DNA from 3 places in the Paenibacillus sp. FSL R10-2771 genome. Region 3 is predicted to be linked to each of the others. Evidence: riboswitches for the same ligand, from Rfam matches in the RefSeq annotation. Region 3 holds a riboswitch; each other region holds the start of a gene.

Region 1 (8,049 bases), 480 kb from region 3:
AATCTCCATGCCAGTTGAAGTCAATCCTGTTGTCATTCCGGGTAAGCAGCGGTTTGCCAGACAGCTCCGTATTGCCGAAATACTGCCCCTTGAGACCGTTGCGAGATACCGCTGTAAGTGCGTTGAGCTGAGCACTCAGTGCCAGCTTGTAATCATCCCGTGATACGGTGTACTTATTGCTCATAAAGCTTTGAATTTTCTGGAGATTATTATTCTCGAGCAGCATTTTCCCCCATGTCATCGTATATACCCATTTACTCTGGGTTTGAGACAATATGACAGGGTCTGGAAGCTCTCCGCTCTCCCCGATACCGATGGGTTTGCCGTCAGCCAGCTTCAGAAGGTTCTCGTAATAGGATTGCTTAAAGTCATTGTTATAAATATCGGCTGCCAGTACATCCACCTTGGCGGCACCCGGATAATAATTGCTGTAAGCCTTTGCCCACTCGTTCGGTGCATTCGGGTTCCATACCCACAGCAGATTATTCAGCTTATGCGTGTTCACCATACGGTCGTACACTATATCCCACAGCTGGGCAAAGTTATCCTTTTGCCCCCACCAGAACCAGTTGCCGTTCATTTCGTGATATGGACGCCATAAAACCGGAACTCCGGCATCCCGCAGTTCACCCAAGTACCCGGCTACCTCATCCAGCTCGGCGATTAGAGCTTTGTACTGCGGGGTTCCCGGAGTAACATAGGCGTCAAATTTATCCTGGCTCAGATTCATTTTTACATTAGCCCATTCGGGAGAGGTTCCCGGCAGATTCTGATGGAAGGTCATCGCCACAATGCCTCCGCCTTTGTGCCACTTAATGGCACTGTCTACGACAGCCTGACGCTGCCTGGCAATGGTCTCCTTGGACTGGTTGTTAATAGCTCCCAGCTCGTAGCCGTGCAGAACGGCATACTGCCCGCTTGCATTTTTAAGCTTATTATTGAATTCATCAGGACTCTCCAGATAATCATGCTGGCCGGAGATCATACCTTTGCCGCTGAGATCGGCAAGATAGCTTAACAGTGCTGTGGCTTCCTTGGAAGCGGAGGGATTAACGGGTTTGATGGAAGCGGCAGGAGTGTTTACGGGGCGTGCTACGGGAAGACTGCGCGCCTCCCCCCATGGCAGAAGTGAAAGGATAAGGATAATTGGAATAATTGTTGTATATAGCCTGTACTTACGGTAAGTGTTCAATATAATCTCCTTTCCCCGGGTTTCACTGCCGCCTTAGGCGTGCAGGTATGCAGTTCTCTGTTAAGAGGCTGCAATGAATTAACCGGATGGTCTATAGCTTAGTAGCCCTGCTAATAGCAGGGCCATTAAGATTGGACTTTATAGGATTTAGAATTGTAACGTCTTAACCAGTATCAGCGCCAATAATGAATACAGCTGCGGGGGTATGATCTTAGGAAGCGGAAGGGAGAAACAGTGCGCTCGCAGGAACCGTTGCCTTAACTTGGCTCGGACTCTCCCACATCAGGCGTGCTCTGGCATCTCCTTGATTCTCATAGTACTCCACTTGTATATCATATAGCTGACCGGCTGTCAGGCTTATGCTTCCTGTGCGTTCGGTCCCGCTCTGCTTCATCCAGCTGTCGATCACGAGCTCACCATTGATCCGTACGCGGATGCCGTCATCTGAAGTGGTATAAATCTGATAAGTCTCAGTGTATAGCGGCTTGAGCTTACCGCTCCAGCGTACAGAGAAGAAATCTATGCCGATTGCGGCATCCGGCGTGCCTTGACGCCAGTTGAAGTCAAGCACTGCATCGGTACGTACCACTGCCGGAGCACCAGACAACGTCATATTATTGAAATATTCCGCAACCAGCCCATTCGCCGCAGGAGCCTCGGCCGTAAGATTCTCCGGTAATGGAGCTTCTGCCGGCGTCGGTACCGCTGTTGGCGTTGGTGCCGCTGTCGGCGTTGGTGCCGCTGTCGGCGTTGGTGCCGCTGTTGGCGTTGGTGCCGCTGTTGGCGTTGGTGCCGCTGTCGGCGTTGGTGCCACTGTCGGCGTTGGTGCCGCTGTCGGCGTTGCTGTTGGCACCGGTGTTGGTGTTGATACTGGTAACGGCGTTGCTGTTGGTACTGGTGTTGCAGTCACAGCCGGAGCATCCAAAGCTGCTTTGCTGGCTGAAGAAGCAGCCGTGTTCACAAATAACGCACTTGTAGGGACAGTTGCCTTCGCCTGGCTTGGACTCTGCCACATCAGACGGATATTGGCATCGCCGGCATTCTCGTAATACTCCACTTTGATATCATACAGCCGGCCTGCCTGCAGGTTTATGCTTCCTGTACGCTCGGTACCGCTCTGTTTGGTCCAGCTGTCGATTACAGCTGTGCCGTCAATATAGACGCGGATACCATCATCGGATGTAGTGATAATCTGATAGGTTTCACTGAAAGAAGGTTTGATCTGACCCGTCCAGCGTATGGAGAAGCTATCCACTCCAAGCTTGGCATCCGGCGCTGCCTGGCGCCAGTTAAAGTTCAGCAGCGCATCATTCCGGACCAGAACCGGAGTGCCCGAAAGCGTCATGTTCTTGTAGTATTCTCCCTGAAGACCATTCTGAACGACGGGGGCCGTCACAGAATCATTGGAAGCAGGGGGCGGCGTCAGTATCGGTATTGGCGTTGCTGTCGGTACCGGCGCTGGTGTTGCTGTTGGAACTGGCGTTGGCGTTGCTGTCGGTACCGGCGTTGGTGTTGCTGTTGGTACCGGCGTTGGCGTTGCTGTCGGTACCGGCGTTGGTGTTGCTGTTGGTACCGGCGTTGGTGTTGCTGTTGGTACTGGCGTTGGTGTTGCTGTTGGTACCGGCGTTGGTGTTGCTGTTGGTACTGGCGTTGCTGTCGGTTCCGGCGTTGGCGTTGCTGTTGGTTTCGGCGTCGCCGTAGCAAATGTGCCTGCTTTATAATCGTCCCGGGTCACAGTATAGCTGTCGCTCATGAAACCTTTGATGGTAGCAACTGTGTTGGTTTCATACAGCATTTTTCCCCAGCTCATCATATATACCCAATTTTTCTGTGAGAGTTGCAGCTTTGCTGTGCTTGGCATTTGTCCATTCTCGCCAATGGCAATCGGTTTGCCATTCGCAAGTGCGAGCAGGCTGTCATGATATTTATTCATATAATCGTTCTCATATATATCTGCCGCGAGTACATCCACCTTGTCAGCCCCCGGGTAGGTCAGCGCATAAGGATCAGACCAGGCATTGGGTGCATTGGGGTTCCATACCCACAGCAGGTTGTTTAATTTATGAACGTTTACGAAACGGTCATACATAATATTCCAAAGCGCAGCAAAGTTATTTTTCTTCCCCCACCAGAACCAGTCACCGTTCATTTCGTGGTAAGGTCTCCAGAGTACGGGAACACCAGCATCCCGCAGGCTTTTAAGTGAAACTGCCACTTTGTCCAGATCTGCAATCAATGCAGTGTACTGTGTTGTACCCGGAGTAATATATTTATTGAATTCCGCCTGGCTCAGCGGTTTCTGAACATTGGACCAGAGGTATGCGGTACCGGGCAGATTCTCATGAAAAGTCATGGCTACAATGCCGCCGCCCTTATACCAGTTGATCGCGCTGTTCACAACATTTCTGCGTTGCGCCGCTGCTGTACTTTCCGATTGCCCGCTGATTACGCCCAGTTCATAGCCGTGAAGAGCAGCATATTGTCCGCTGGTTCCTTTCAGCTTGTTGCTGAATTCGTCCGGACTTTCCAGATAGTCATGTTGGCCGGTAATAATGCCTTTTCCAGTGATAGAATACAGATCATCCAGCAATCTGACTGCTTCGGTTGAAGCCTCCGGATTAATGGGCGCTTTGGAACTAGACGCAGCTTCTGCAGATGAAGGCATTCCGCCGAGTCCCAGAGGTACTGCAGTCAATAAAAGGGCCAGAGACAGCACAGTGCACAGCAAACGAGACTTACGGTAAGTTATCAAAATCCATCTTCCTTTCGGTAGCCAGGCTGCCACTCTTGCGAAGGCCCTATAGCTTTGCGTCCCTATCTTTCGATTAGGTTTGCCTTTGTCGTATTGGAAGGATTAATCCCTCTTACCGTAAGTATCGTCCCTATTTAGTTTTAATTTAGAGCAAAAATGAAATTTTCTTAATAAATGGTTCTTAATACCTGTTTTGGATTTGTAACAATTGGTTATATAGATAGATTAGACCTATGAAATGAATTGCTGCAAGGCGATATCTTCCCAATCCAAGGTGATTCGGATGTTATCTTCCTCCACCAGCTCAGAGCCGGTCTGCACTTCGATAAATTCCATATCTGTCAATGCCAGGATCGCATGCTTGGTGCCTTCCGGAATCCGTACGACATCCCCCGCCTTCACATTATGCATTTTCTCATTGAGCACAATGCTGGCTTCACCGCTGACAATGGTCCAGATTTCACTGCGTTTGTGATGCAGCTGATAGCTGATATTTTTACCTTCAGAGATAAAGATTCGCTTCGTCAGCACCTCATTGCCTTCCGCATATTTCACATAATCAATTACCTTGTAGTGGCCCCAGCGGCGTTCTTCGTACATCGGTCTTTGTTCAAAAGATTTCAGCACTTCTTTAATGCGCGGGCTCTCCGCCTTGTGCGTAACCAGAATTCCGTCCGGGCTGGCGGCGATAATCAGATCCTTCGCTCCGATCACGGTGATCGGAATGTCCAGCTCGTTGATCAGGCAGGTGCCTTCGGAATCTGCAGTGACGAAGCCTTTGCCGACATGATTGCTGGTCATTTCTTCAGTCAGCGTGTTCCAAGTGCCCAGATCCTTCCAGAATCCGGCGTAAGGCTGAACCACGATATTCTCTTCTTTTTCCACCACTTCGTAATCAAAACTGATGGAAGCCAGCAGTTTATACTGCTTCTGCAGTTCCTCATAGTTCAGCGGCAGTCCTTTGCGCTGCAGAATATCCAGCAGATAACCTAGACGGAAAGCAAACACGCCGCAGTTCCAGAGCGCGTTCCGGCTGATCAGCTCCTCAGCCTGCTTGCGGTCCGGCTTCTCCTGGAAGTGGCTCACCTGCAGATACCCGCTCGCCCCCGCTTCGGCGCTGGTAGGAATGATATAGCCGTATTTCTCGGAGGCATGCTCCGGAACTACGCCCATCAGCGCCAGATTGGCGCCGCTCTCCAGCATCGTGCTCTCCAGCTGCAGAACGGTTTCGAAGAAGGACGACTCCACATAAGGATCGACGGGCAGGATGGCTACCGTCTCGCTTGGTGAAACACCGGCGACCGAATACAGATAAGCTGCTGTCAGTGCGATGGCAGGGAAGGTATCGCGCCGCTCCGGCTCAACGATAATCGGCACCCCGCTGCCCAGCTGGCTCTGAATCATCTCTACCTGGCTGCGGCCGGTAGCCAGGTAGGACGATTCCGCCATCCCTGTCTCCTGCAGCTGTCTCCATACCCGCTGTACCATGGATTCCGGTTCACCTGCCGGGCTTTCCAGTACTTTCAGAAATTGCTTCGAACGTGAATCATTGGACAAAGGCCAGAGCCGTTTACCAGAACCGCCTGATAGAAGTACTAGTTTCATAAGTGAACCCTCCTAAGTTTATATGATGTCGCGAAAATATCGGATTGTTATTGGGAGCTGGCTGCGTTTGCTTAAGCCTAAAAGCGGCTGTTATGAGGGTCACTGCAAGGAATGTTTGGACTTTCGGCCGCTGTTGTCTCCGGATTTCCTGATTTAAACCGCTTATCGCGGTAGAAATCCGGAGACAAAGGCGGACGCTAACGCTCCTACAGTTCCAAAATCCCTCTCCGTTCCATTACATAACAGCTGGCTTATTCGCTTCGCCCGCAGGCGAAGCTCCCGGCTAAAGATCCGGCTATTGCCGCTTGGTTGAGCGGCAATTGAATCAGCTGCTGCCGCTTGTTGTTGCGGCAATTGAACCTGCGGCTGCCCCGCCTGCTTTTGCGGGGACAAAAGCCATTTCACGCTTGTTCCAAGGCGGCGCCGCTCAACTAAGCGGCGGTGAGAGATTTAAGGGATTAAATGCATCTTGTTCCAAGGGATTTCCGCTCGCTGTAGCAGCGAAGGGGAAACATAACACTCTTGTTCCAAGGTTTTACGTTCACTTACGCGGCGGTGGAATCAAGAGCACTAATGCCCCTCATTCCCTCCTTTGGCCCGCATCCGGTGAAATCAGGAGCACTTTTGCCCCTCATTTCCTCCTTTAGCCCGCATCCGGTGAAATCAAGGGCACTTTTGCCCCTCATTTCCTCGTTTAGCCCGCATCCGGTGAAATCAGGAGCACTTTTGCCCCTCATTTCCTCATACAGCACATATCTGGTGCATTCAGAGAGATTTTTCCCCTTAATTTCCCCATACAGCACACTTTTGGCGGAATTAGAGGGATTTTTCCCCTTAATTTCCCCATACAGCACACTTTTGGCGGAATTAGAGGGATTTTTCCCCTTAATTCCCCCGTACAGCACACTTTCGGCGGAATCAGAGGGATTTTTTCCCTTAATTTCCCCATACAGCTTACTTTCAGCGGAATTAGAGGGGTTTTTCCCTCTAATTTCCCCGTGCATCACACTTTCAGTGGGAGGCTGCAGGATCACTGATAGACCAAGAGCTTAGACCGCGCCAGCAACGCTGGCGGAGAATCCGCTAAGGCCGCCCATCTGCGGGCGTCCGACAGAATGATACTCCAGGCCGGTTCCTTCGATCTGCTCTTTGCTATAGACATTGCGGCCGTCGATCAACACCTGACGGCGCATGCTCTTCGCCAGCAGATGCAGGTCGATATCCTTGAACTGGCTCCAGTCGGTCAGGAGGCATACCGCATCGCTGCCTTCGGCAGCCTCTTCCGCCAGCCCGCACCAGCGAAGCTGCGGGTGATCATATTGCGCCCGGAAATTCTCGGCGGCAATCGGATCATAGAGCTTCACCGTGGCGCCTTCGGCTACCAGCGCTTCAACGATTTCACGGGCAGGCGCCTCGCGGACATCATCGGTGTTCGGCTTGAAGGCGAGGCCCCAGATACCGATGACTGCGCCGCGCAGGCTGCCCAGCGATTCATGCAGCTTGGAGATGATCATGAAGCGCTGGCCTTTATTGACCTCGACCACCGATTTCAGCAGCTTGAACTCGTAATCCACGTTACCGGCAATCTGGATCAGCGCATTGGTGTCTTTCGGGAAACAGGAGCCTCCATAACCGATACCGGCCTGCAGGAATGTAGATCCGATTCTCCGGTCCATTCCCATGCCCTCGGCCACCTCGGTTACATCAGCTCCCACTTTTTCGCATATATTGGCGATTTCGTTAATGAACGATATTTTAGTAGCCAGGAATGCATTTGAAGCATATTTAATCATCTCGGCGCTGCGGATATCCGTGACGAATACATTGTCCGTGAAGCCCTGATGAAGCTGGCGCATCATCGGCTCAAGCTCAGGATTATCGAGTCCGATCACGATCCGGTCGGGATGCAGCGTATCGCGGATCGCGGAGCCTTCACGGAGGAACTCAGGGGCGGAGACAATGTCGAAGGGATGATTCGTGTGCGAAGCGATCAAATTGCGGATTTTCTCATTGGTGCCTACGGGTACGGTTGACTTGGTCATGATGACCTTGTAGCCTTCCATTGCCTGCGCAATTTCAATGGCTGCCCCTTCGATATATCTTAGATCCGCTTCACCGCCCGGCAGTGAGGGGGTCCCTACGGCAAGGATGACGATGTCGGAGCGGCGGACCGAATCCTTAAGATCTGCCGAGAAGCTCAGCCTGCCCTCGCGGAGATTCATTTCGATCAGTGCCTCAATACCCGGCTCATAGATTGGGGATTCCATCCGGTTCAGCTTCTCGATCTTCGCCTCATCCTTATCCACACAGATGACATGATTTCCGTTAAGGGTGAAGCAGACACCTGAGACAAGACCTACATATCCGGTACCGATTACTGCGAGTTTCATACAATCATCCTCCTTTTAGGAAATTGACGTAGGCCTGTTCCACATACTGCTTGAACTGGACCATAAACGCCTGCTCATCAAATTTACGTGCATGGCCCATAATCTGCTCG
Region 2 (8,049 bases), 180 kb from region 3:
CCAACACCAACGGTAAAGCCAACACCAACGCCAACAGTAGCACCGACACCGACGCCAACGGCAGATCCAACACCGACACCAACAGCAGCACCGACACCAACGCCAGAGCCGACACCAACACCAACAGTAGCACCGACACCGACGCCAACGGCAGATCCAACACCGACACCAACAGCAGCACCGACACCAACGCCAGAGCCGACACCAACACCAACAGCAGATCCAACACCAACACCGACAGCAGTACCAACACCAACGGTAGAGCCGACACCAACGCCAACGGCAGCACCGACACCAACACCAACAGCAGATCCAACATCAACACCGACAGTAGCACCGACACCGACGCCAACGGCAGATCCAACACCGACACCAACGGCAGCACCAACACCAACGCCAACGGCAGAGCCAACACCAACACCAACGCCAACGGCAGCACCGACACCGACACCAACGGCAGAGCCAACACCAACACCAACAGTAGAGCCAACACCAACGCCAACACCAGCACCGACACCGACACCAACGGTAGAGCCGACACCAACGCCAACGGCAGCACCGACACCAACACCAACAGCAGATCCAACATCAACACCGACAGTAGCACCGACACCGACGCCAACGGCAGATCCAACACCGACACCAACGGCAGCACCAACACCAACGCCAACGGCAGAGCCAACACCAACGCCAACGGCAGCACCGACACCGACACCAACGGCAGAGCCAACACCAACACCAACAGTAGAGCCAACACCAACGCCAACACCAGCACCGACACCGACACCAACGGCAGAGCCAACACCGACACCAACACCAACACCAACACCAACACCAACAGTAGAGCCAACACCGACACCAACGCCAACGGCAGAGCCAACACCGACACCGACACCGACACCGACACCGACACCAACGGCAACACCAGCACCGACATTACCACCGACACCAGTGCCATCGTCTGCACCGCCCGTCTTTATTAATGTAGTGCCAACGCCGACTCCAATAATCGGCTATATTGTAAATCCGGATACCATAATCATTGATGATCCGCTGCCTTTGGGCCCTGTGGCAACAGCAACACCTCGGCCGTTAGTGGTGACACCAAGTCCAACCCTAACGCCAAGCCCAAGCGCAACACCAAGTTCAACGCCGATTGTGACAATCATTGATGAAGAGATTCCGTTAGGCAATGTACCTGCGGATGCCGCGCTCCCGAAGACTGGTGAGTCCAGTCCGGCTCCTTATTACTTAGTCGGTCTAGCCCTTGCAGGATTGGGAATATTCCTCGGCAGAAGATCCAGAACAGATAAACGTAAATAAATGCAATCCGTAAGATCCTTTCCGAAAGGCTGGCGATATCACCGCTAAATCGGGAAAAGGCTGCTTTGGGAGAAGACGTTCTCCTGAAAGCAGCCTTTTTCATATGGGATATACATTTGTTATTATGTTTCCTCTTAAAAGAAAATGTGCTAAGGAGAAAGAGGTGCGTCTTTAAGATCATGGGCCCTCATGTTTATATTAAAATTTGCAATATTAAAATTAGTTCTTTATACATGGTTCCAAAATATTCTTGTAGGTGCCATCGAGGGCGATGAGAGGATCGGTATTTAGGTGAAAAAGCTATAGATTCTTTAAAAAAACCTTTTGTAACAGTGCTTTGGAATGAATTAGCAGATATAATCTATTACCAGATGTTTCAAAGGATTTCATTGACAATCAGCCTTGATAGCGGATAAACTAAAAATAGTTCCAAAGTAACGAATGTCATAGACATTAGTATAAAAGTTTGATTTAGTACATAATTTCACAACCTAATCTTCCACTGACGTATAAACGCAAACCGTTCGAAAGGACGGGACGCAAAGTCCAGGAGTCTAAAGCGCGATGGAGCGCAATGATCGTCCGACTGCCGTAAAGAGAGCAATCCTCTTTCCGGCGGTCTTTTTTGTTATATAAATGTGGCCTATATCTATATTAACTGTGAGGTGAGCTGTATGTTCCAATTAAAAAAATTCAAACGTCTTACGGTGTTCGGACTTATAGCAGTTCTGATTGTAGGAAGCGGCGGAATTATTTCACTGGGGAGCACCTCAGTTAAAGCCGAGGGCAACTCTTTGCCGGGCAATGCATCCAAGTATAATGTGTTCATCTTGGGAGATGTTGATGTTAAACATAGTGATATTGAAGGTAGATTAGCTGCCGGCGGAAACGTGAATTTAAATGTTAATTATTCTGTGGGACATAGTCTTACTAGTGAGGAAACGAAGGAAGCCTACTCTCTCATCGCCGGTGGTAATCTGTATTATTCCCAGGGAGAAACCGTGGGTGATGTAGTCTACGGGGGGAGTTATAGCGGCAGCGGCGGCCCGCGCGGGGAACAGGAAGCTTACAACAACAAGTAAATGTTGTGGACTTTGCAGCCGAGTTCAGTTTGCTCCGTGAGAAATCTCAGCAGCTTGCTTCTCTGCCTGTTAATGGGGTTACCACTGCCAACTCCGGTAATTTCTTTTTGGAAGGTACAAATTCGGATGTTAACATATTTACTGTAGACGGCAGCAAGCTGTCTAGTGCAAATGAGTTGAGAATTAAGATTCCCGATGGCTCAACAGCTATAGTTAATATCTCCGGTACTTCAGTAACTATGAAGAATATGGGGACTGGAATTAATGGTAACGGAAATAAGGATAACGCTATGAACAGTAAAGTGTTATATAACTTCAGTCAAGCGACCAGTCTTCAAATCGAAGGTATCGGAGTTCTGGGATCTGTGCTGGCTCCATATGCCTCTATTCAATTTAATAATGGTCAAATCAACGGGAATCTGATCGGAGCTTCGCTCTCAGGATCGGGAGAATCCCACCATATACCTTATAAAGGCCAAGATCCGCCAACGGCAACGCCGACGCCACCGGCAACGACGCCGACGCCAACAGCAACACCAGCAGCGACACCGACGGCAACACCGGCAGCGACGCCGACGCCAGCAGCGACGCCGACGCCAACACCGGCAGCGACGCCGACACCGGCAGCGACGCCGACGCCGACGGCAACGCCAGCAGCGACGCCGACGCCGACGGCAACGCCAGCAGCGACGCCGACGCCAACAGCAACGCCAACGCCAACGGCAACACCGGCAGCGACGCCAACACCAACGCCAACGGCAACACCGGCAGCGACGCCAACACCGACAGCGGCACCAACGGCAACACCGACAGTGGCACCAACGGCAACGGCAACACCGGCAGCGACGCCGACGCCAACGGCAACGCCAGCAGCGACGCCAACGCCAACGGCAACACCGGCAGCGACGCCAACGGCAACACCGGCAGCGACGCCGACGCCAACAGCAACACCGGCAGCGACGCCAACGGCAACACCGGCAGCGACGCCAACAGCAACACCGACAGCGGCACCAACGGCAACACCGACAGTGGCACCAACGGCAACGCCGACAACAGCGCCAACGCCGACACCAACGGCAACGCCAACAACAGCGCCAACGGCAACGCCGACAGCGGCACCAACGGCAACACCGACAGCGGCACCAACGGCAACGCCGACAACAGTGCCAACGGCAACACCGGCAGCGGCACCAACAACAGTGCCGACCGCTGTACCGACAACAGCACCGACAGCAACCAGCACGAGCGTCTTTGTCCCAAGCTTCGTATTTCCGACATCAACCGCTCCGACAGTGATTGGGACTATTGTGACTGATACTGACACGACTATTATTGATGACCCGGTTCCTCTCGGGCCGGCAGCATCACCGGTTGTGACGGTGCTGACAACAACAGCGCTACAGCCAGTTGTGGAGGTTCCTGCACCTGGACCTTCACCTGTAGCAGGACCGGCACCTGAAGAAATCATTATCGATGACGAGATTCCTCTGGGCAGTGTGACTGCAGAGCAAACCCTGCCGCAGACGGGTGAATCAAGTCCTGCGCCGTACTATATTACGGGTGTTGTTCTTGCCGGTCTGGGCCTGCTTCTTAGAAGAACTGCCAGAGTGAACAAGCGCAAATGATTATGATTAAGCCGCTGTGTTTGGATGAGGGCTGCTGCCGGAGAGATTCTCCGGGAAGCAGTCTTTTTGTATACGGGGAGCGCATTCAATTCGTAGCTCACTACTTACACACACCAGGCAGCGCAGACTGACGGCAGTGTTTTTAGTTGGACGGATACCATGCTATACTATGCTCAAATTATTTATCTAAAAAAGCTGAGAATACTCCACCCTCGATAGGGTGGGGATGAATCAGCAGTTTTCGATTTCAAGACGAACATATGTGCTATAATATGGATGAGATCACTAAAAGGAGGTGTTGCACATGCTCGTGTCTGCGCAGGAGGTTTCTTCGAAACCCCTGGTTCATCAAGCCTATAAATATCGGATCTACCCCAATACAGAGCAACGGCAACTCATTCGTCGAATGTTTGGCTGCTGCCGTTTTGTGTTCAATTACTTCTTGGGAGCTTGGAATCAAAGTTATGCGGAAACGGGAAAAGGCTTGTCTTATGATGCTTGTGCAACACAACTCCCCGGTTTAAAAGCACAATACGACTGGCTGAAAGAAGTCGATAGCATCGCTTTGCAGTCGGCTGCTCGTCATGTGGCGGATAGCTTTGATCGTTTTTTCAAGAAGCAAAATCAAGCGCCACGCTTCAAGAGCCGAAAGCATCCGATTCAAAGTTACACGACCAAATTCACCAACGGGAATATCGCCATGGAGGGCAGTCGCTTGAAGCTCCCAAAACTCGGCTGGATACGTTTTGCAAACTCCCGGAAGCTGGAAGGCCGGATATTGTCCGCTACCGTTCGTAAAAACGCCAGCGGGAAATTTTTCGTTTCGCTCGTTTGCGAAGTTCAAAAGAACCCTCTGCCCCAAGTGGATACACCTATTGGCATCGACTTAGGCTTGAAAGAATATGCAGTATGCTCAAACGGGGAACATATCGCCAATCCTCGCTTTTACCGTCAATACGAGAACAAGCTGGCGCTTTGGCAGCGGCGGATGGCTGGGCGTACTCCGGGCGGCTCCAACTGGAAGAAAGCAAGGCAGCATATCGCTCGTATTCACGAACGCATTGCCAATAAACGAAATGACTTCCTCCACAAGCTGACCACGAGACTGATTCGTGAAAACCAAACGATTAGTATCGAACATCTGCGTGTGGCGAATATGATTCAGAACCCCAAGCTTTCAAAATCATTGCTGATGCGTCTTGGGGCGAGTGGGTGCGACAGCTGACGTATAAAGCGAAATGGTATGGACGAAATCTTCGGATCGCCGACACGTTTGAGCCGACCAGTCAGCGTTGCCATGTGTGTGGCACGATCCACCCCGAGGTGAAGAACCTGTCCGTTCGGGAATGGACATGTACGGCCTGCGGGACGATCCATGACCGTGACGAAAACGCCGCTCACAATATTGAACAAGTAGCGGTTTAACCGCCACCTAACCAAACGATAGAATTCAACATTTCACTTGCGTCAAAAATGTAAAACTGCGGGAACGCAGGGATCGCTTGCTCCATAAGAAGAGGGTACTCTTCTGTTCGCAAGAATCCGCCACTTCAAGCGTTAGCTAAGTGGGGGAGAATTCAAAAGCAAGAATACACATTTCCTCAAAGGAATGGTTGCTTACTGAAAGGGTGAACGTTATGTGGGGTATATACCTGCTAATAGTGCTGGTTGTAATCACGGGGATTTTGGCTTATGCCGGATTTTACTTTTATGGAGTGGCTATTAAGCGGGCGCCCAAGGAATTCCTGGGCAAGACGCCAGATCTGAAGGTGGACCCGCCGGTAGCCGGAGCTTCGTGGGGGGAAGGGGCGGAATGGGTGGCACGGCAGAACTTCCGGGAAGTGGAGCTGGTCTCGGAAGATGGACTGAAGCTGCAAGGCTACTATCTGGCTTCAGAGCGTGCTGCGGGCCGTACCGTAATTATCGCCCACGGTTATTCCGGCAAGGCTAAGGACATGGGGGCAACCGCCAAAAACTATTATGACAACCTGGGATATAATGTACTGCTGCCCGACGCCAGAGGTCACGGGAAGAGCGAAGGGGACTATATTGGCTTCGGTTGGCCGGAGCGCCGTGATTATCTGCAGTGGATCGGATTTATTCTGCAGGAGACCGGGCCGGAGGCGCAAATTGTGCTGCATGGCGTATCTATGGGCGGATCGACAGTGTTAATGACCGCCGGTGAACAGCTTCCTCCGCAGGTCAAAGCCGTTGTCGCTGATTGCGGCTACACCTCAGTCAAAGCGCAGCTGACTTACCAGCTGTGGCGGATGTATCATCTGCCGGGCTTTCCCTTTGTGCAGATAGCCAGCCTGGTAACGCGGATGAAGGCCGGCTATTATTTCGGTGAAGCGTCAGCGCTGAATCAGGTGCGTAAAGCCCGGGTGCCGATTCTGTTTATCCATGGAGATGCGGATAAGTTTGTGCCTTTTGCGATGATGGATGAGCTGTATGATGCCTGCAAGAGTCCGAAGGAGAAGCTGGTGGTGCATGGAGCGGGGCATGGTCTTGCCTATGATACGGATAAAAGGGAGTATATCCGCACAGTAGGCGACTTCGTGGAACGTTATGTACACAGCCCGGCAGCGGCTGATTGGGTCTAAAAAAAGTCCCCGGAACGTAGACGCGCCCGATATCCGCAAACAGCGGGTATCGGGCGCTTATTATGTTCCACACATGGGGCCTTTCCCTGTGTCAGGGAAGCAGCCAGCCATGTCTTATCGGTATATGAATCCCCCGCCGTTTGTGAGCGAAACGGGTGTCGTTGTTCCTTGTTATTTCCAGCAGCCGTGTGGCGAGAGAAATCCTTCCAATACGACAAAAGCCCTACCTCTCTTTTGTCCTTGCGGCTCCGTGGCCGCGCCAGTGCGAATCGGAATGCTATGTTCGAATTTAATCTCATAAAAAGGAAAAGTACTGCAAGAAAACGTAAGATTTTGTGTCCAAACTGCCGATAATAAAGACAAGTAATTCACCGGCCTGACATCTTCTTGATGGGGATAATCATACACGAAAACAAATATTATATTATTATAACATGCGATATATAGAAATGCAAGCGGATATTGGGCTGAGGCCGGGACGGATGATGGGACAGATGAGATTATACAGAAGATTTTTGAAAAATCAGATCCGGAATTATATATTCGGCTCAGCAGTAGCGGTACTGGCGGTAGGGAGTTTGATTCTGCTCTCCTCTCTGGAGATAAGCAGCATCGAATACTTCAGGCTCTTGCTTGTGCTCGCCCTGTCATTCGTGATCATGGCGGTCATGGAGATCGGTGTTTTTATCAATCAGATCAGACCGGTACGCACTGCGCTGTATGAAGATAACCTTACTTTGTCTATGCTGGAAGAGGCATATCTGCATACACATCAATTGCCGAAGCGCGCGGTTCAGCGGATTATGGGGCCTCACCTTCTGGGCTTGTCCCTCCCGGCTGTCCTGATGACATTCTGGATGATCTACAACGGCTGGATCACTATCCCGTATTTTTATCTGATTCTGGCTATGTGCGGCGCTGTTCTTGTGGCGTGTATGCATGCGCTGATTGAATTTTTTCTGACCTGTACGGCCATTATTCCGCTGATCAAAGAATTCAGGAACCGGGCGCTGGAGCAGTATGGCGTCGACTTTTCCCTGGAAGGACATGTATTTGTACCTATCCGTCCCAAGTTTCTGGTGAGCTGCATGCTGATCGGCACCTTTCCGCTGTTCCTGTTTATCATGGCTACCCACATTCGTCTGAATGGTCATGAGAGTCCTGTAGTTGTGGTGGGGCTTCAAAGTTACTGGGCCTGGGCGAGTATGGTGCTGCTGATCGGCACGCTCTTCTCCTCTATTGCGGCATGGCTGCTGACCAATAGTGTGCAGCACCCTATTAATGAGCTGTATCAGGCAATGAATCATGTGAAAGACGGCAATATGATTCAGGTGCAGGATGAGTACTCCGATGAATTCTCTAAGCTGGTAGCGGGGTTTAATATGATGGTCCGGGGGCTGCAGGCCCGGGAGCAAC
Region 3 (8,049 bases):
AGAACCCTCTGCTGCGCCTGAGATTGAAGTCGGAGGCAAGGTGATGGCAATCATCGAAATCGACAAAATAGATCTGAAGCTGCCTGTCCTGGAAGGCGCCACCAAGGCGAATATGAAGCATGCTGCTGCGCATATGAAGGAGACGGCTCCGCTTGGCTCTGCTGGGAATGCTGCAATTGCAGCGCATAGATCAAGAACTACGGGAAGGCTATTCAACAGATTGAATGAAGTTGGAGTCGGGGACACTATTTCCGTTACAACCGGCAAGCAGGCATACAATTATGTAGTTTATGATGTGACTATTGTGGAACCAACCGATGTATCCGTATTGAAAGGGAATAAGGATGACAAGATTCTAACACTCATTACTTGTGATCCGCTGGTGAATCCAACGCATAGACTTATCATTCACGCAAAGTTATCGTGATGTTTGTAGAATAATGACGGAAAAACTTAAAATACTTAAAATTTTTATTTGTTTTCGCGGAAATCTAGTGATTTAGGTCTTGATAATAGAAATAGATATGGTAAGATATAACTATACAAAGCTAATACACGATAAACGGCAAACCTATCGAAAGGTAGGGACGCAAAGCTAGAGGGCCTTCCCGTAAGGATGGCAGCCAGCTACCGAATGAAGAGGCTTTTTTGTTTGTTCTTATTGTGAATCTAGCATTTTATGGTAGAAGCAAGGACAGATAAAGCTTATACGATAACGGCAAACCTATCGAAAGGTAGGGACGCAAAGCTAAAGGGCCTTCCCGTAAGGATGGCAGCCAGCTACCGAAAGGGGTTTTATCCAATGAAGAAGTTCTATTTAATGTTGGTTACACTATTCGTAGTGGTTACGTCGGTGCAGACAGGTACAGCTCAAGCTGCTAATGCAGATGCAAGCTGGTTGAACATAGGTCAACTTGATCAGGGTGTTATCGGAGTTTCTTATAATGTTCCTAAGGATAAGAAGATTAAGCTGATGATCACCAAAGATAATAACAGCTACACCTACAACTTATACACTTCCAAACCAACTGAAACATTCCCGCTTCAACAAGGTAACGGTTCATACAAGGTTTCCGTACTTGAGAACACTAACGGCAACAAATACAAAGTAATCTCTTCCGAGACGGTAGATCTTAGCCTGAGCAACGCCAACGCCGTATATCTGAGCTCCGTACAGAATGTTAAATGGAGTTCTTCCGATAAAGCAGTTCTGAAAGCAACACAGCTTACACAAGGTTTGACATCAGATGAAGACAAAGTGAAGGCTATCTATAATTATATCGTAGCCAATGTGAAATATGATTATTCCCTGGCTTCCAGTGTTACTACAGATTACATCCCTAACAACGACAGCACCTTGGCTACCAAGAAGGGGATCTGCTACGATTACGCTTCCTTGTTCGCTACTATGCTTCGCAGTGAAGGCATTCCTACCAAACTGGTTATGGGTAACACAAGTTATGTGACTTCTTACCACGCTTGGAATGAAGTGTTCCTTAATGGCAAATGGGTAACTATTGATACTACAGTTGATGCTGGACTTGCCAAGAACAGCAAAACAGCAGATCTGGTTAAAGTAGCAAGTAAATATACTGCAGCTAAGTTCTACTAAGAGCACAGATGCATTCATAGTTTCATTGAGGATAACCCGCTTAGTAATTAAGCGGGTTATTTTTATTTTGGAAAAGGTTGCTTTTTGGTAGAGAGATAGGGTATTATAAATAAGCGTTGTTGGAGCGGCAAACTTAATAAGAAATGGCTTAAATAAGTGATTTCAAAATAAAGCTTGCATTACTCGAATGAATGTGATATATTATAAGAGTTGCTGGTGACGCGATGAGCGGCGCTGACAACGAGCTTGATCTTTGAAAACTGAACAACGAGTGAGTATCGGAAATCACGAAAGTGACTTCCAAAAAAGAGAATGAAAATTCTCGTCAGATGTTTCAAAATGAGCAATCGCTCTTTCTAAATACAATTTGGAGAGTTTGATCCTGGCTCAGGACGAACGCTGGCGGCATGCCTAATACATGCAAGTCGAGCGGAGTTTGAATGGAAGCTTGCTTCCATTCATGCTTAGCGGCGGACGGGTGAGTAACACGTAGGCAACCTGCCCTCAAGACTGGGATAACTACCGGAAACGGTAGCTAATACCGGATAATTTCTTTCCTCTCCTGAAGAGAGAATGAAAGGCGGAGCAATCTGCCACTTGGGGATGGGCCTGCGGCGCATTAGCTAGTTGGTGGGGTAATGGCTCACCAAGGCGACGATGCGTAGCCGACCTGAGAGGGTGAACGGCCACACTGGGACTGAGACACGGCCCAGACTCCTACGGGAGGCAGCAGTAGGGAATCTTCCGCAATGGGCGAAAGCCTGACGGAGCAATGCCGCGTGAGTGATGAAGGTTTTCGGATCGTAAAGCTCTGTTGCCAGGGAAGAACGTCCGGTAGAGTAACTGCTACCGGAGTGACGGTACCTGAGAAGAAAGCCCCGGCTAACTACGTGCCAGCAGCCGCGGTAATACGTAGGGGGCAAGCGTTGTCCGGAATTATTGGGCGTAAAGCGCGCGCAGGCGGTCATTTAAGTCTGGTGTTTAAACCTTGGGCTCAACCTGGGGTCGCACTGGAAACTGGGTGACTTGAGTACAGAAGAGGAAAGTGGAATTCCACGTGTAGCGGTGAAATGCGTAGATATGTGGAGGAACACCAGTGGCGAAGGCGACTTTCTGGGCTGTAACTGACGCTGAGGCGCGAAAGCGTGGGGAGCAAACAGGATTAGATACCCTGGTAGTCCACGCCGTAAACGATGAGTGCTAGGTGTTAGGGGTTTCGATACCCTTGGTGCCGAAGTTAACACAGTAAGCACTCCGCCTGGGGAGTACGGTCGCAAGACTGAAACTCAAAGGAATTGACGGGGACCCGCACAAGCAGTGGAGTATGTGGTTTAATTCGAAGCAACGCGAAGAACCTTACCAGGTCTTGACATCCCGATGAAAGCATTAGAGATAGTGCCCCTCTTCGGAGCATTGGAGACAGGTGGTGCATGGTTGTCGTCAGCTCGTGTCGTGAGATGTTGGGTTAAGTCCCGCAACGAGCGCAACCCTTGACTTTAGTTGCCAGCAGGTGAAGCTGGGCACTCTAGAGTGACTGCCGGTGACAAACCGGAGGAAGGTGGGGATGACGTCAAATCATCATGCCCCTTATGACCTGGGCTACACACGTACTACAATGGCCGGTACAACGGGAAGCGAAACCGCGAGGTGGAGCCAATCCCAGCAAAGCCGGTCTCAGTTCGGATTGCAGGCTGCAACTCGCCTGCATGAAGTCGGAATTGCTAGTAATCGCGGATCAGCATGCCGCGGTGAATACGTTCCCGGGTCTTGTACACACCGCCCGTCACACCACGAGAGTTTACAACACCCGAAGTCGGTGGGGTAACCCGCAAGGGAGCCAGCCGCCGAAGGTGGGGTAGATGATTGGGGTGAAGTCGTAACAAGGTAGCCGTATCGGAAGGTGCGGCTGGATCACCTCCTTTCTATGGAGAATCGTCACCTGCAACGGTGACATTCAAATCGGAAGCGTAAGCTTCCAAAACTCAGGTCTAGGCCTGTTACTCACTCGTTGGTCAGTTTTGAGAGCTCAAACTCTCATCTTTAAACTGTCTGAATTTTCGAACATCACAGTCGTGATTGTACCGAAATTTCAGCACCTTGATCCTTGAAAACTGGATACCGAAACGAATTTGCGTTTTAGAACATCTTTTAGCTGAAACTTGTGTAAGCAAGTTGAAATAGTTATTAGTTGCTACAGCGATTTTCCTAACGGAAAACGCATTGGTTAAGCTAATAAGAGCACACGGAGGATGCCTAGGCGCCAGGAGCCGACGAAGGACGTGGCGAACAACGAAACTGCCTCGGGGAGCTGTAAGCAAGCTTTGATCCGGGGGTGTCCGAATGGGGAAACCCAGCTGTGGTAATTCGCAGTTACTCGTATCTGAATACATAGGATACGCAGAGGCAGACCAGGGGAACTGAAACATCTAAGTACCCTGAGGAAGAGAAAACAATAGTGATTCCGTCAGTAGCGGCGAGCGAACGCGGAACAGCCTAAACCAAGGGGCTTGCCTCTTGGGGTTGTGGGACGTCTCACATGGAGTTACAAAGGAATATGGTAGGCGAAGAGGTCTGGAAAGGCCCGCGATAGAGGTAAAAGCCCTGTAGCCTAAACTGTGTTCTCTCCGAGACGGATCCCGAGTAGTGCGGGGCACGTGAAACCCCGTATGAATCCAGCAGGACCATCTGCTAAGGCTAAATACTACCTGGCGACCGATAGTGAAACAGTACCGTGAGGGAAAGGTGAAAAGCACCCCGGAAGGGGAGTGAAATAGAACCTGAAACCGTGTGCTTACAAAAAGTCAGAGCCCGATCTATGGGTGATGGCGTGCCTTTTGTAGAATGAACCGGCGAGTTACGTTTAACATGCAAGGTTAAGGTGAGAAGCCGGAGCCGCAGCGAAAGCGAGTCTGAATAGGGCGATTGAGTATGTGGACGTAGACCCGAAACCGTGTGATCTACCCCTGTCCAGGGTGAAGGTGCGGTAACACGCACTGGAGGCCCGAACCCACGCATGTTGAAAAATGCGGGGATGAGGTGGGGGTAGCGGAGAAATTCCAATCGAACTCGGAGATAGCTGGTTCTCCCCGAAATAGCTTTAGGGCTAGCCTCGGTGAATGGAGTGGTGGAGGTAGAGCACTGATTGGGTGCGGGGCCCGCAAGGGTTACCAAGCTCAGTCAAACTCCGAATGCCATTAACTTCTTGCCGGGAGTCAGACAGTGAGTGCTAAGATCCATTGTCAAAAGGGAAACAGCCCAGACCATCAGCTAAGGTCCCCAAGTGTGTGTTAAGTGGGAAAGGATGTGGAGTTGCACAGACAACCAGGATGTTGGCTTAGAAGCAGCCACCATTGAAAGAGTGCGTAATAGCTCACTGGTCGAGTGACTCTGCGCCGAAAATGTAACGGGGCTAAACACACCACCGAAGCTATGGCTAGATGCTTTGCATCTGGGGTAGGGGAGCGTTGTATGTAGGTTGAAGGTGTACCGTAAGGAGCGCTGGACAGCATACAAGTGAGAATGCCGGTATGAGTAACGAAAAGATCAGTGAGAATCTGATCCGCCGAAAGCCCAAGGTTTCCTGAGGAAGGCTCGTCCGCTCAGGGTAAGTCGGGACCTAAGGCGAGGCCGAAAGGCGTAGTCGAAGGACAACAGTTTGAAATTACTGTACCACCGTAATCCGCTATGAGCGATGGGGTGACGCAGGAGGGTAGTGACGCGGACTGATGGATGTGTCCGTCTAAGCAGTGAGGCTGATGTGTAGGCAAATCCGCACATCGATAAGGCTGGGCTGTGATGGGGAGCGAAAATTGTAGTAGCGAAGGTCATGATCTCACACTGCCAAGAAAAGCCTCTAGCCAGGAGAAGGTGCCCGTACCGCAAACCGACACAGGTAGGCGAGAAGAGAATTCTAAGGCGCGCGGAAGAACTCTCGTTAAGGAACTCGGCAAAATGACCTCGTAACTTCGGGAGAAGAGGTGCCTCGGTAGGGTGAATAGCCCGAGGGGGCCGCAGTGAAAAGGCCCAAGCGACTGTTTAGCAAAAACACAGGTCTGTGCGAAGCCGCAAGGCGAAGTATACGGGCTGACGCCTGCCCGGTGCTGGAAGGTTAAGGGGAGTGGTTAGGGGTTAAACCCGAAGCTGTGAACCGAAGCCCCAGTAAACGGCGGCCGTAACTATAACGGTCCTAAGGTAGCGAAATTCCTTGTCAGGTAAATTCTGACCCGCACGAATGGCGTAACGACTTGGGCGCTGTCTCAACGAGAGATCCGGTGAAATTTTAATACCTGTGAAGATGCAGGTTACCCGCGACAAGACGGAAAGACCCCATGGAGCTTTACTGCAGCTTGATATTGAATTTGGGTACGATCTGTACAGGATAGGTGGGAGCCGGTGAGGCAGGAGCGCAAGCTTCTGCGGAGGCGCCGTTGGGATACCACCCTGATCGTATCTAGGTTCTAACCTAGTGCCCTAATCGGGTACGGGGACCGTGTCAGGCGGGCAGTTTGACTGGGGCGGTCGCCTCCTAAAGAGTAACGGAGGCGTTCAAAGGTTCCCTCAGAATGGTTGGAAATCATTCGCAGAGTGCAAAGGCATAAGGGAGCTTGACTGCGAGACCTACAAGTCGAGCAGGGACGAAAGTCGGACTTAGTGATCCGGTGGTACCGCATGGAAGGGCCATCGCTCAACGGATAAAAGCTACCCTGGGGATAACAGGCTTATCTCCCCCAAGAGTCCACATCGACGGGGAGGTTTGGCACCTCGATGTCGGCTCATCGCATCCTGGGGCTGAAGTAGGTCCCAAGGGTTGGGCTGTTCGCCCATTAAAGCGGTACGCGAGCTGGGTTCAGAACGTCGTGAGACAGTTCGGTCCCTATCTGTCGTGGGCGCAGGAAATTTGAGAGGAGCTGTCCTTAGTACGAGAGGACCGGGATGGACGTACCGCTGGTGCATCAGTTGTTCCGCCAGGAGCATGGCTGAGTAGCTACGTACGGACGGGATAAGCGCTGAAAGCATCTAAGCGTGAAGCCCCCCTCAAGATGAGATTTCCCAACTAGTAAGACCCCTTGAAGACGACGAGGTAGATAGGTTGGAGGTGGAAGTGCAGCAATGCATGGAGCTGACCAATACTAATCGGTCGAGGGCTTATCCAAATTTCTTAGAGCGCAGATTCGTTTCGGATTCAGTTTTCAGGTGATCAAGCCTGTACGCCATGAAATTCATTCACACATCCGTGATGAACCGAATTTCAAGCGGCAGCGTCTGTTTCACAGACGCATGTTTGGTGGCGATAGCGGAGGGGTTCCACGCGTACCCATCCCGAACACGACCGTTAAGCCCTCCAGCGCCGATGGTACTTGGACCGAAGGGTCCTGGGAGAGTAGGACGTTGCCAAGCAAATGAAGCCATTGTTGAGTAATCGACAATGGCTTTTTTGTGTCCTTTAGAGAATAGTATTACAATTACTTAGGGCCCTATTTCTGGTACTGCTTGTGCATTTTGTGCATAGCTTGTGTATAATTCGGTGGTAAATAGAAAGAAATGAAAACTTATACACATGTGGATAGATTATATTTTTTAACAATTACTCCCCAATTCATGTGGATATCATATTAGATAATGTGGATACAACAGAGGGAATTGTGGATGAATGCGTAAAGGAGCGTAAAGTTATGGACAAGCACGGCAACCTTTTGTGGACAGAGGAATTTATGGTTCATGCAAGTGACACTGATTTTCGGTCAAGAGGCAAGCTCTCCTTTCTTCTTGATATTATGCAGCGTGCTGCGGATTCGGCTGTAAGCAGCCTGGGTCTAAGTATTGATACAATGCTTAATGCAAGAATGGGCTGGATGGTTATCACACTCGATCTGGATCTTCGACGTTTACCGTCGCCTAACGAGCTTCTTAATGTGCGTACCTGGAGTAAAGGAAACAAAGGAGCGCTCTGGCAGCGGGATTATCGGATTTTTGATAGTAATGCTGTAGAACTGGCGGCGGCACGCTCAATCTGGGCACTTGTGGATATGGATAAGCGAAAGATCCTTCGTCCTTCAGCCCTTCCCATTGCTGTAGAGCCTTATCTGGAGGATTCGGTAGGAAGCCTCCCGGACAAAGTAGTGATTCCCGCTGATCTTTCTCTGCAGGAAGCCTTTCGCTATCAAGTAAGGTATAGCGGGCTCGATAATAACGGGCACCTTAACAATGCAAGGTATGTAGATTTATGCTGCGATGCGCTGACTTTGGAGGAATGGGAAGAGCTGGAGCTTACCGGTCTTCACATAACCTATGCGCAGGAAGCCCAGTATGGCGAGGAAATCAGTATTTTACGGTCCTCCCGGACTGAAGAAGGAGTATATGTACGCGGCCAAGGCGGGGACAAGGTGTTTTTTGAAGCTAGTCTAAGGTTTGAGAGATAAACCCTTAACAACAACAGT

Evidence for each region. Region 3 has a riboswitch for cyclic di-GMP ahead of NSU14_RS28610 (transglutaminase-like domain-containing protein). Riboswitches for the same ligand answer to the same signal wherever they lie in the genome.
Region 1: it holds a riboswitch for cyclic di-GMP, as region 3 does, so the genes downstream of both, NSU14_RS26560 (PA14 domain-containing protein) here and NSU14_RS28610 (transglutaminase-like domain-containing protein) in region 3, are expected to answer to the same signal.
Region 2: it holds a riboswitch for cyclic di-GMP, as region 3 does, so the genes downstream of both, NSU14_RS29430 (collagen-binding domain-containing protein) here and NSU14_RS28610 (transglutaminase-like domain-containing protein) in region 3, are expected to answer to the same signal.

Annotation. Positions count from the first base shown of each region.
Region 1 is NZ_JBBOBM010000001.1:6,156,865-6,164,913, forward strand. Features, by position in the region: gene NSU14_RS26555 (glycosyl hydrolase) at 1-1,192, opposite strand, end outside; gene NSU14_RS26560 (PA14 domain-containing protein) at 1,404-3,920, opposite strand; cyclic di-GMP riboswitch class I at 3,958-4,038, opposite strand; gene NSU14_RS26565 (sugar phosphate nucleotidyltransferase) at 4,176-5,549, opposite strand; gene NSU14_RS26570 (hypothetical protein) at 6,095-6,553, opposite strand; gene NSU14_RS26575 (UDP-glucose dehydrogenase family protein) at 6,599-7,939, opposite strand; gene NSU14_RS26580 (glycosyltransferase) at 7,944-8,049, opposite strand, start outside.
Region 2 is NZ_JBBOBM010000001.1:6,818,099-6,826,147, reverse strand. Features, by position in the region: gene NSU14_RS29435 (choice-of-anchor A family protein) at 1-1,323, shown strand, start outside; cyclic di-GMP riboswitch class I at 1,828-1,917, shown strand; gene NSU14_RS29430 (collagen-binding domain-containing protein) at 1,998-2,405, shown strand; gene NSU14_RS29425 (choice-of-anchor A family protein) at 2,411-4,030, shown strand; partial or broken gene tnpB (IS200/IS605 family element RNA-guided endonuclease TnpB) at 4,335-5,455, shown strand; gene NSU14_RS29415 (alpha/beta hydrolase) at 5,668-6,633, shown strand; gene NSU14_RS29410 (HD domain-containing phosphohydrolase) at 7,149-8,049, shown strand, end outside.
Region 3 is NZ_JBBOBM010000001.1:6,638,445-6,646,493, reverse strand. Features, by position in the region: gene NSU14_RS28615 (class D sortase) at 1-427, shown strand, start outside; cyclic di-GMP riboswitch class I at 555-635, shown strand; cyclic di-GMP riboswitch class I at 708-788, shown strand; gene NSU14_RS28610 (transglutaminase-like domain-containing protein) at 821-1,612, shown strand; rRNA gene NSU14_RS28605 (16S ribosomal RNA) at 1,977-3,534, shown strand; rRNA gene NSU14_RS28600 (23S ribosomal RNA) at 3,835-6,765, shown strand; rRNA gene rrf (5S ribosomal RNA) at 6,893-7,009, shown strand; gene NSU14_RS28590 (acyl-[acyl-carrier-protein] thioesterase) at 7,285-8,031, shown strand; gene NSU14_RS28585 (RNA polymerase sigma factor) at 8,021-8,049, shown strand, end outside.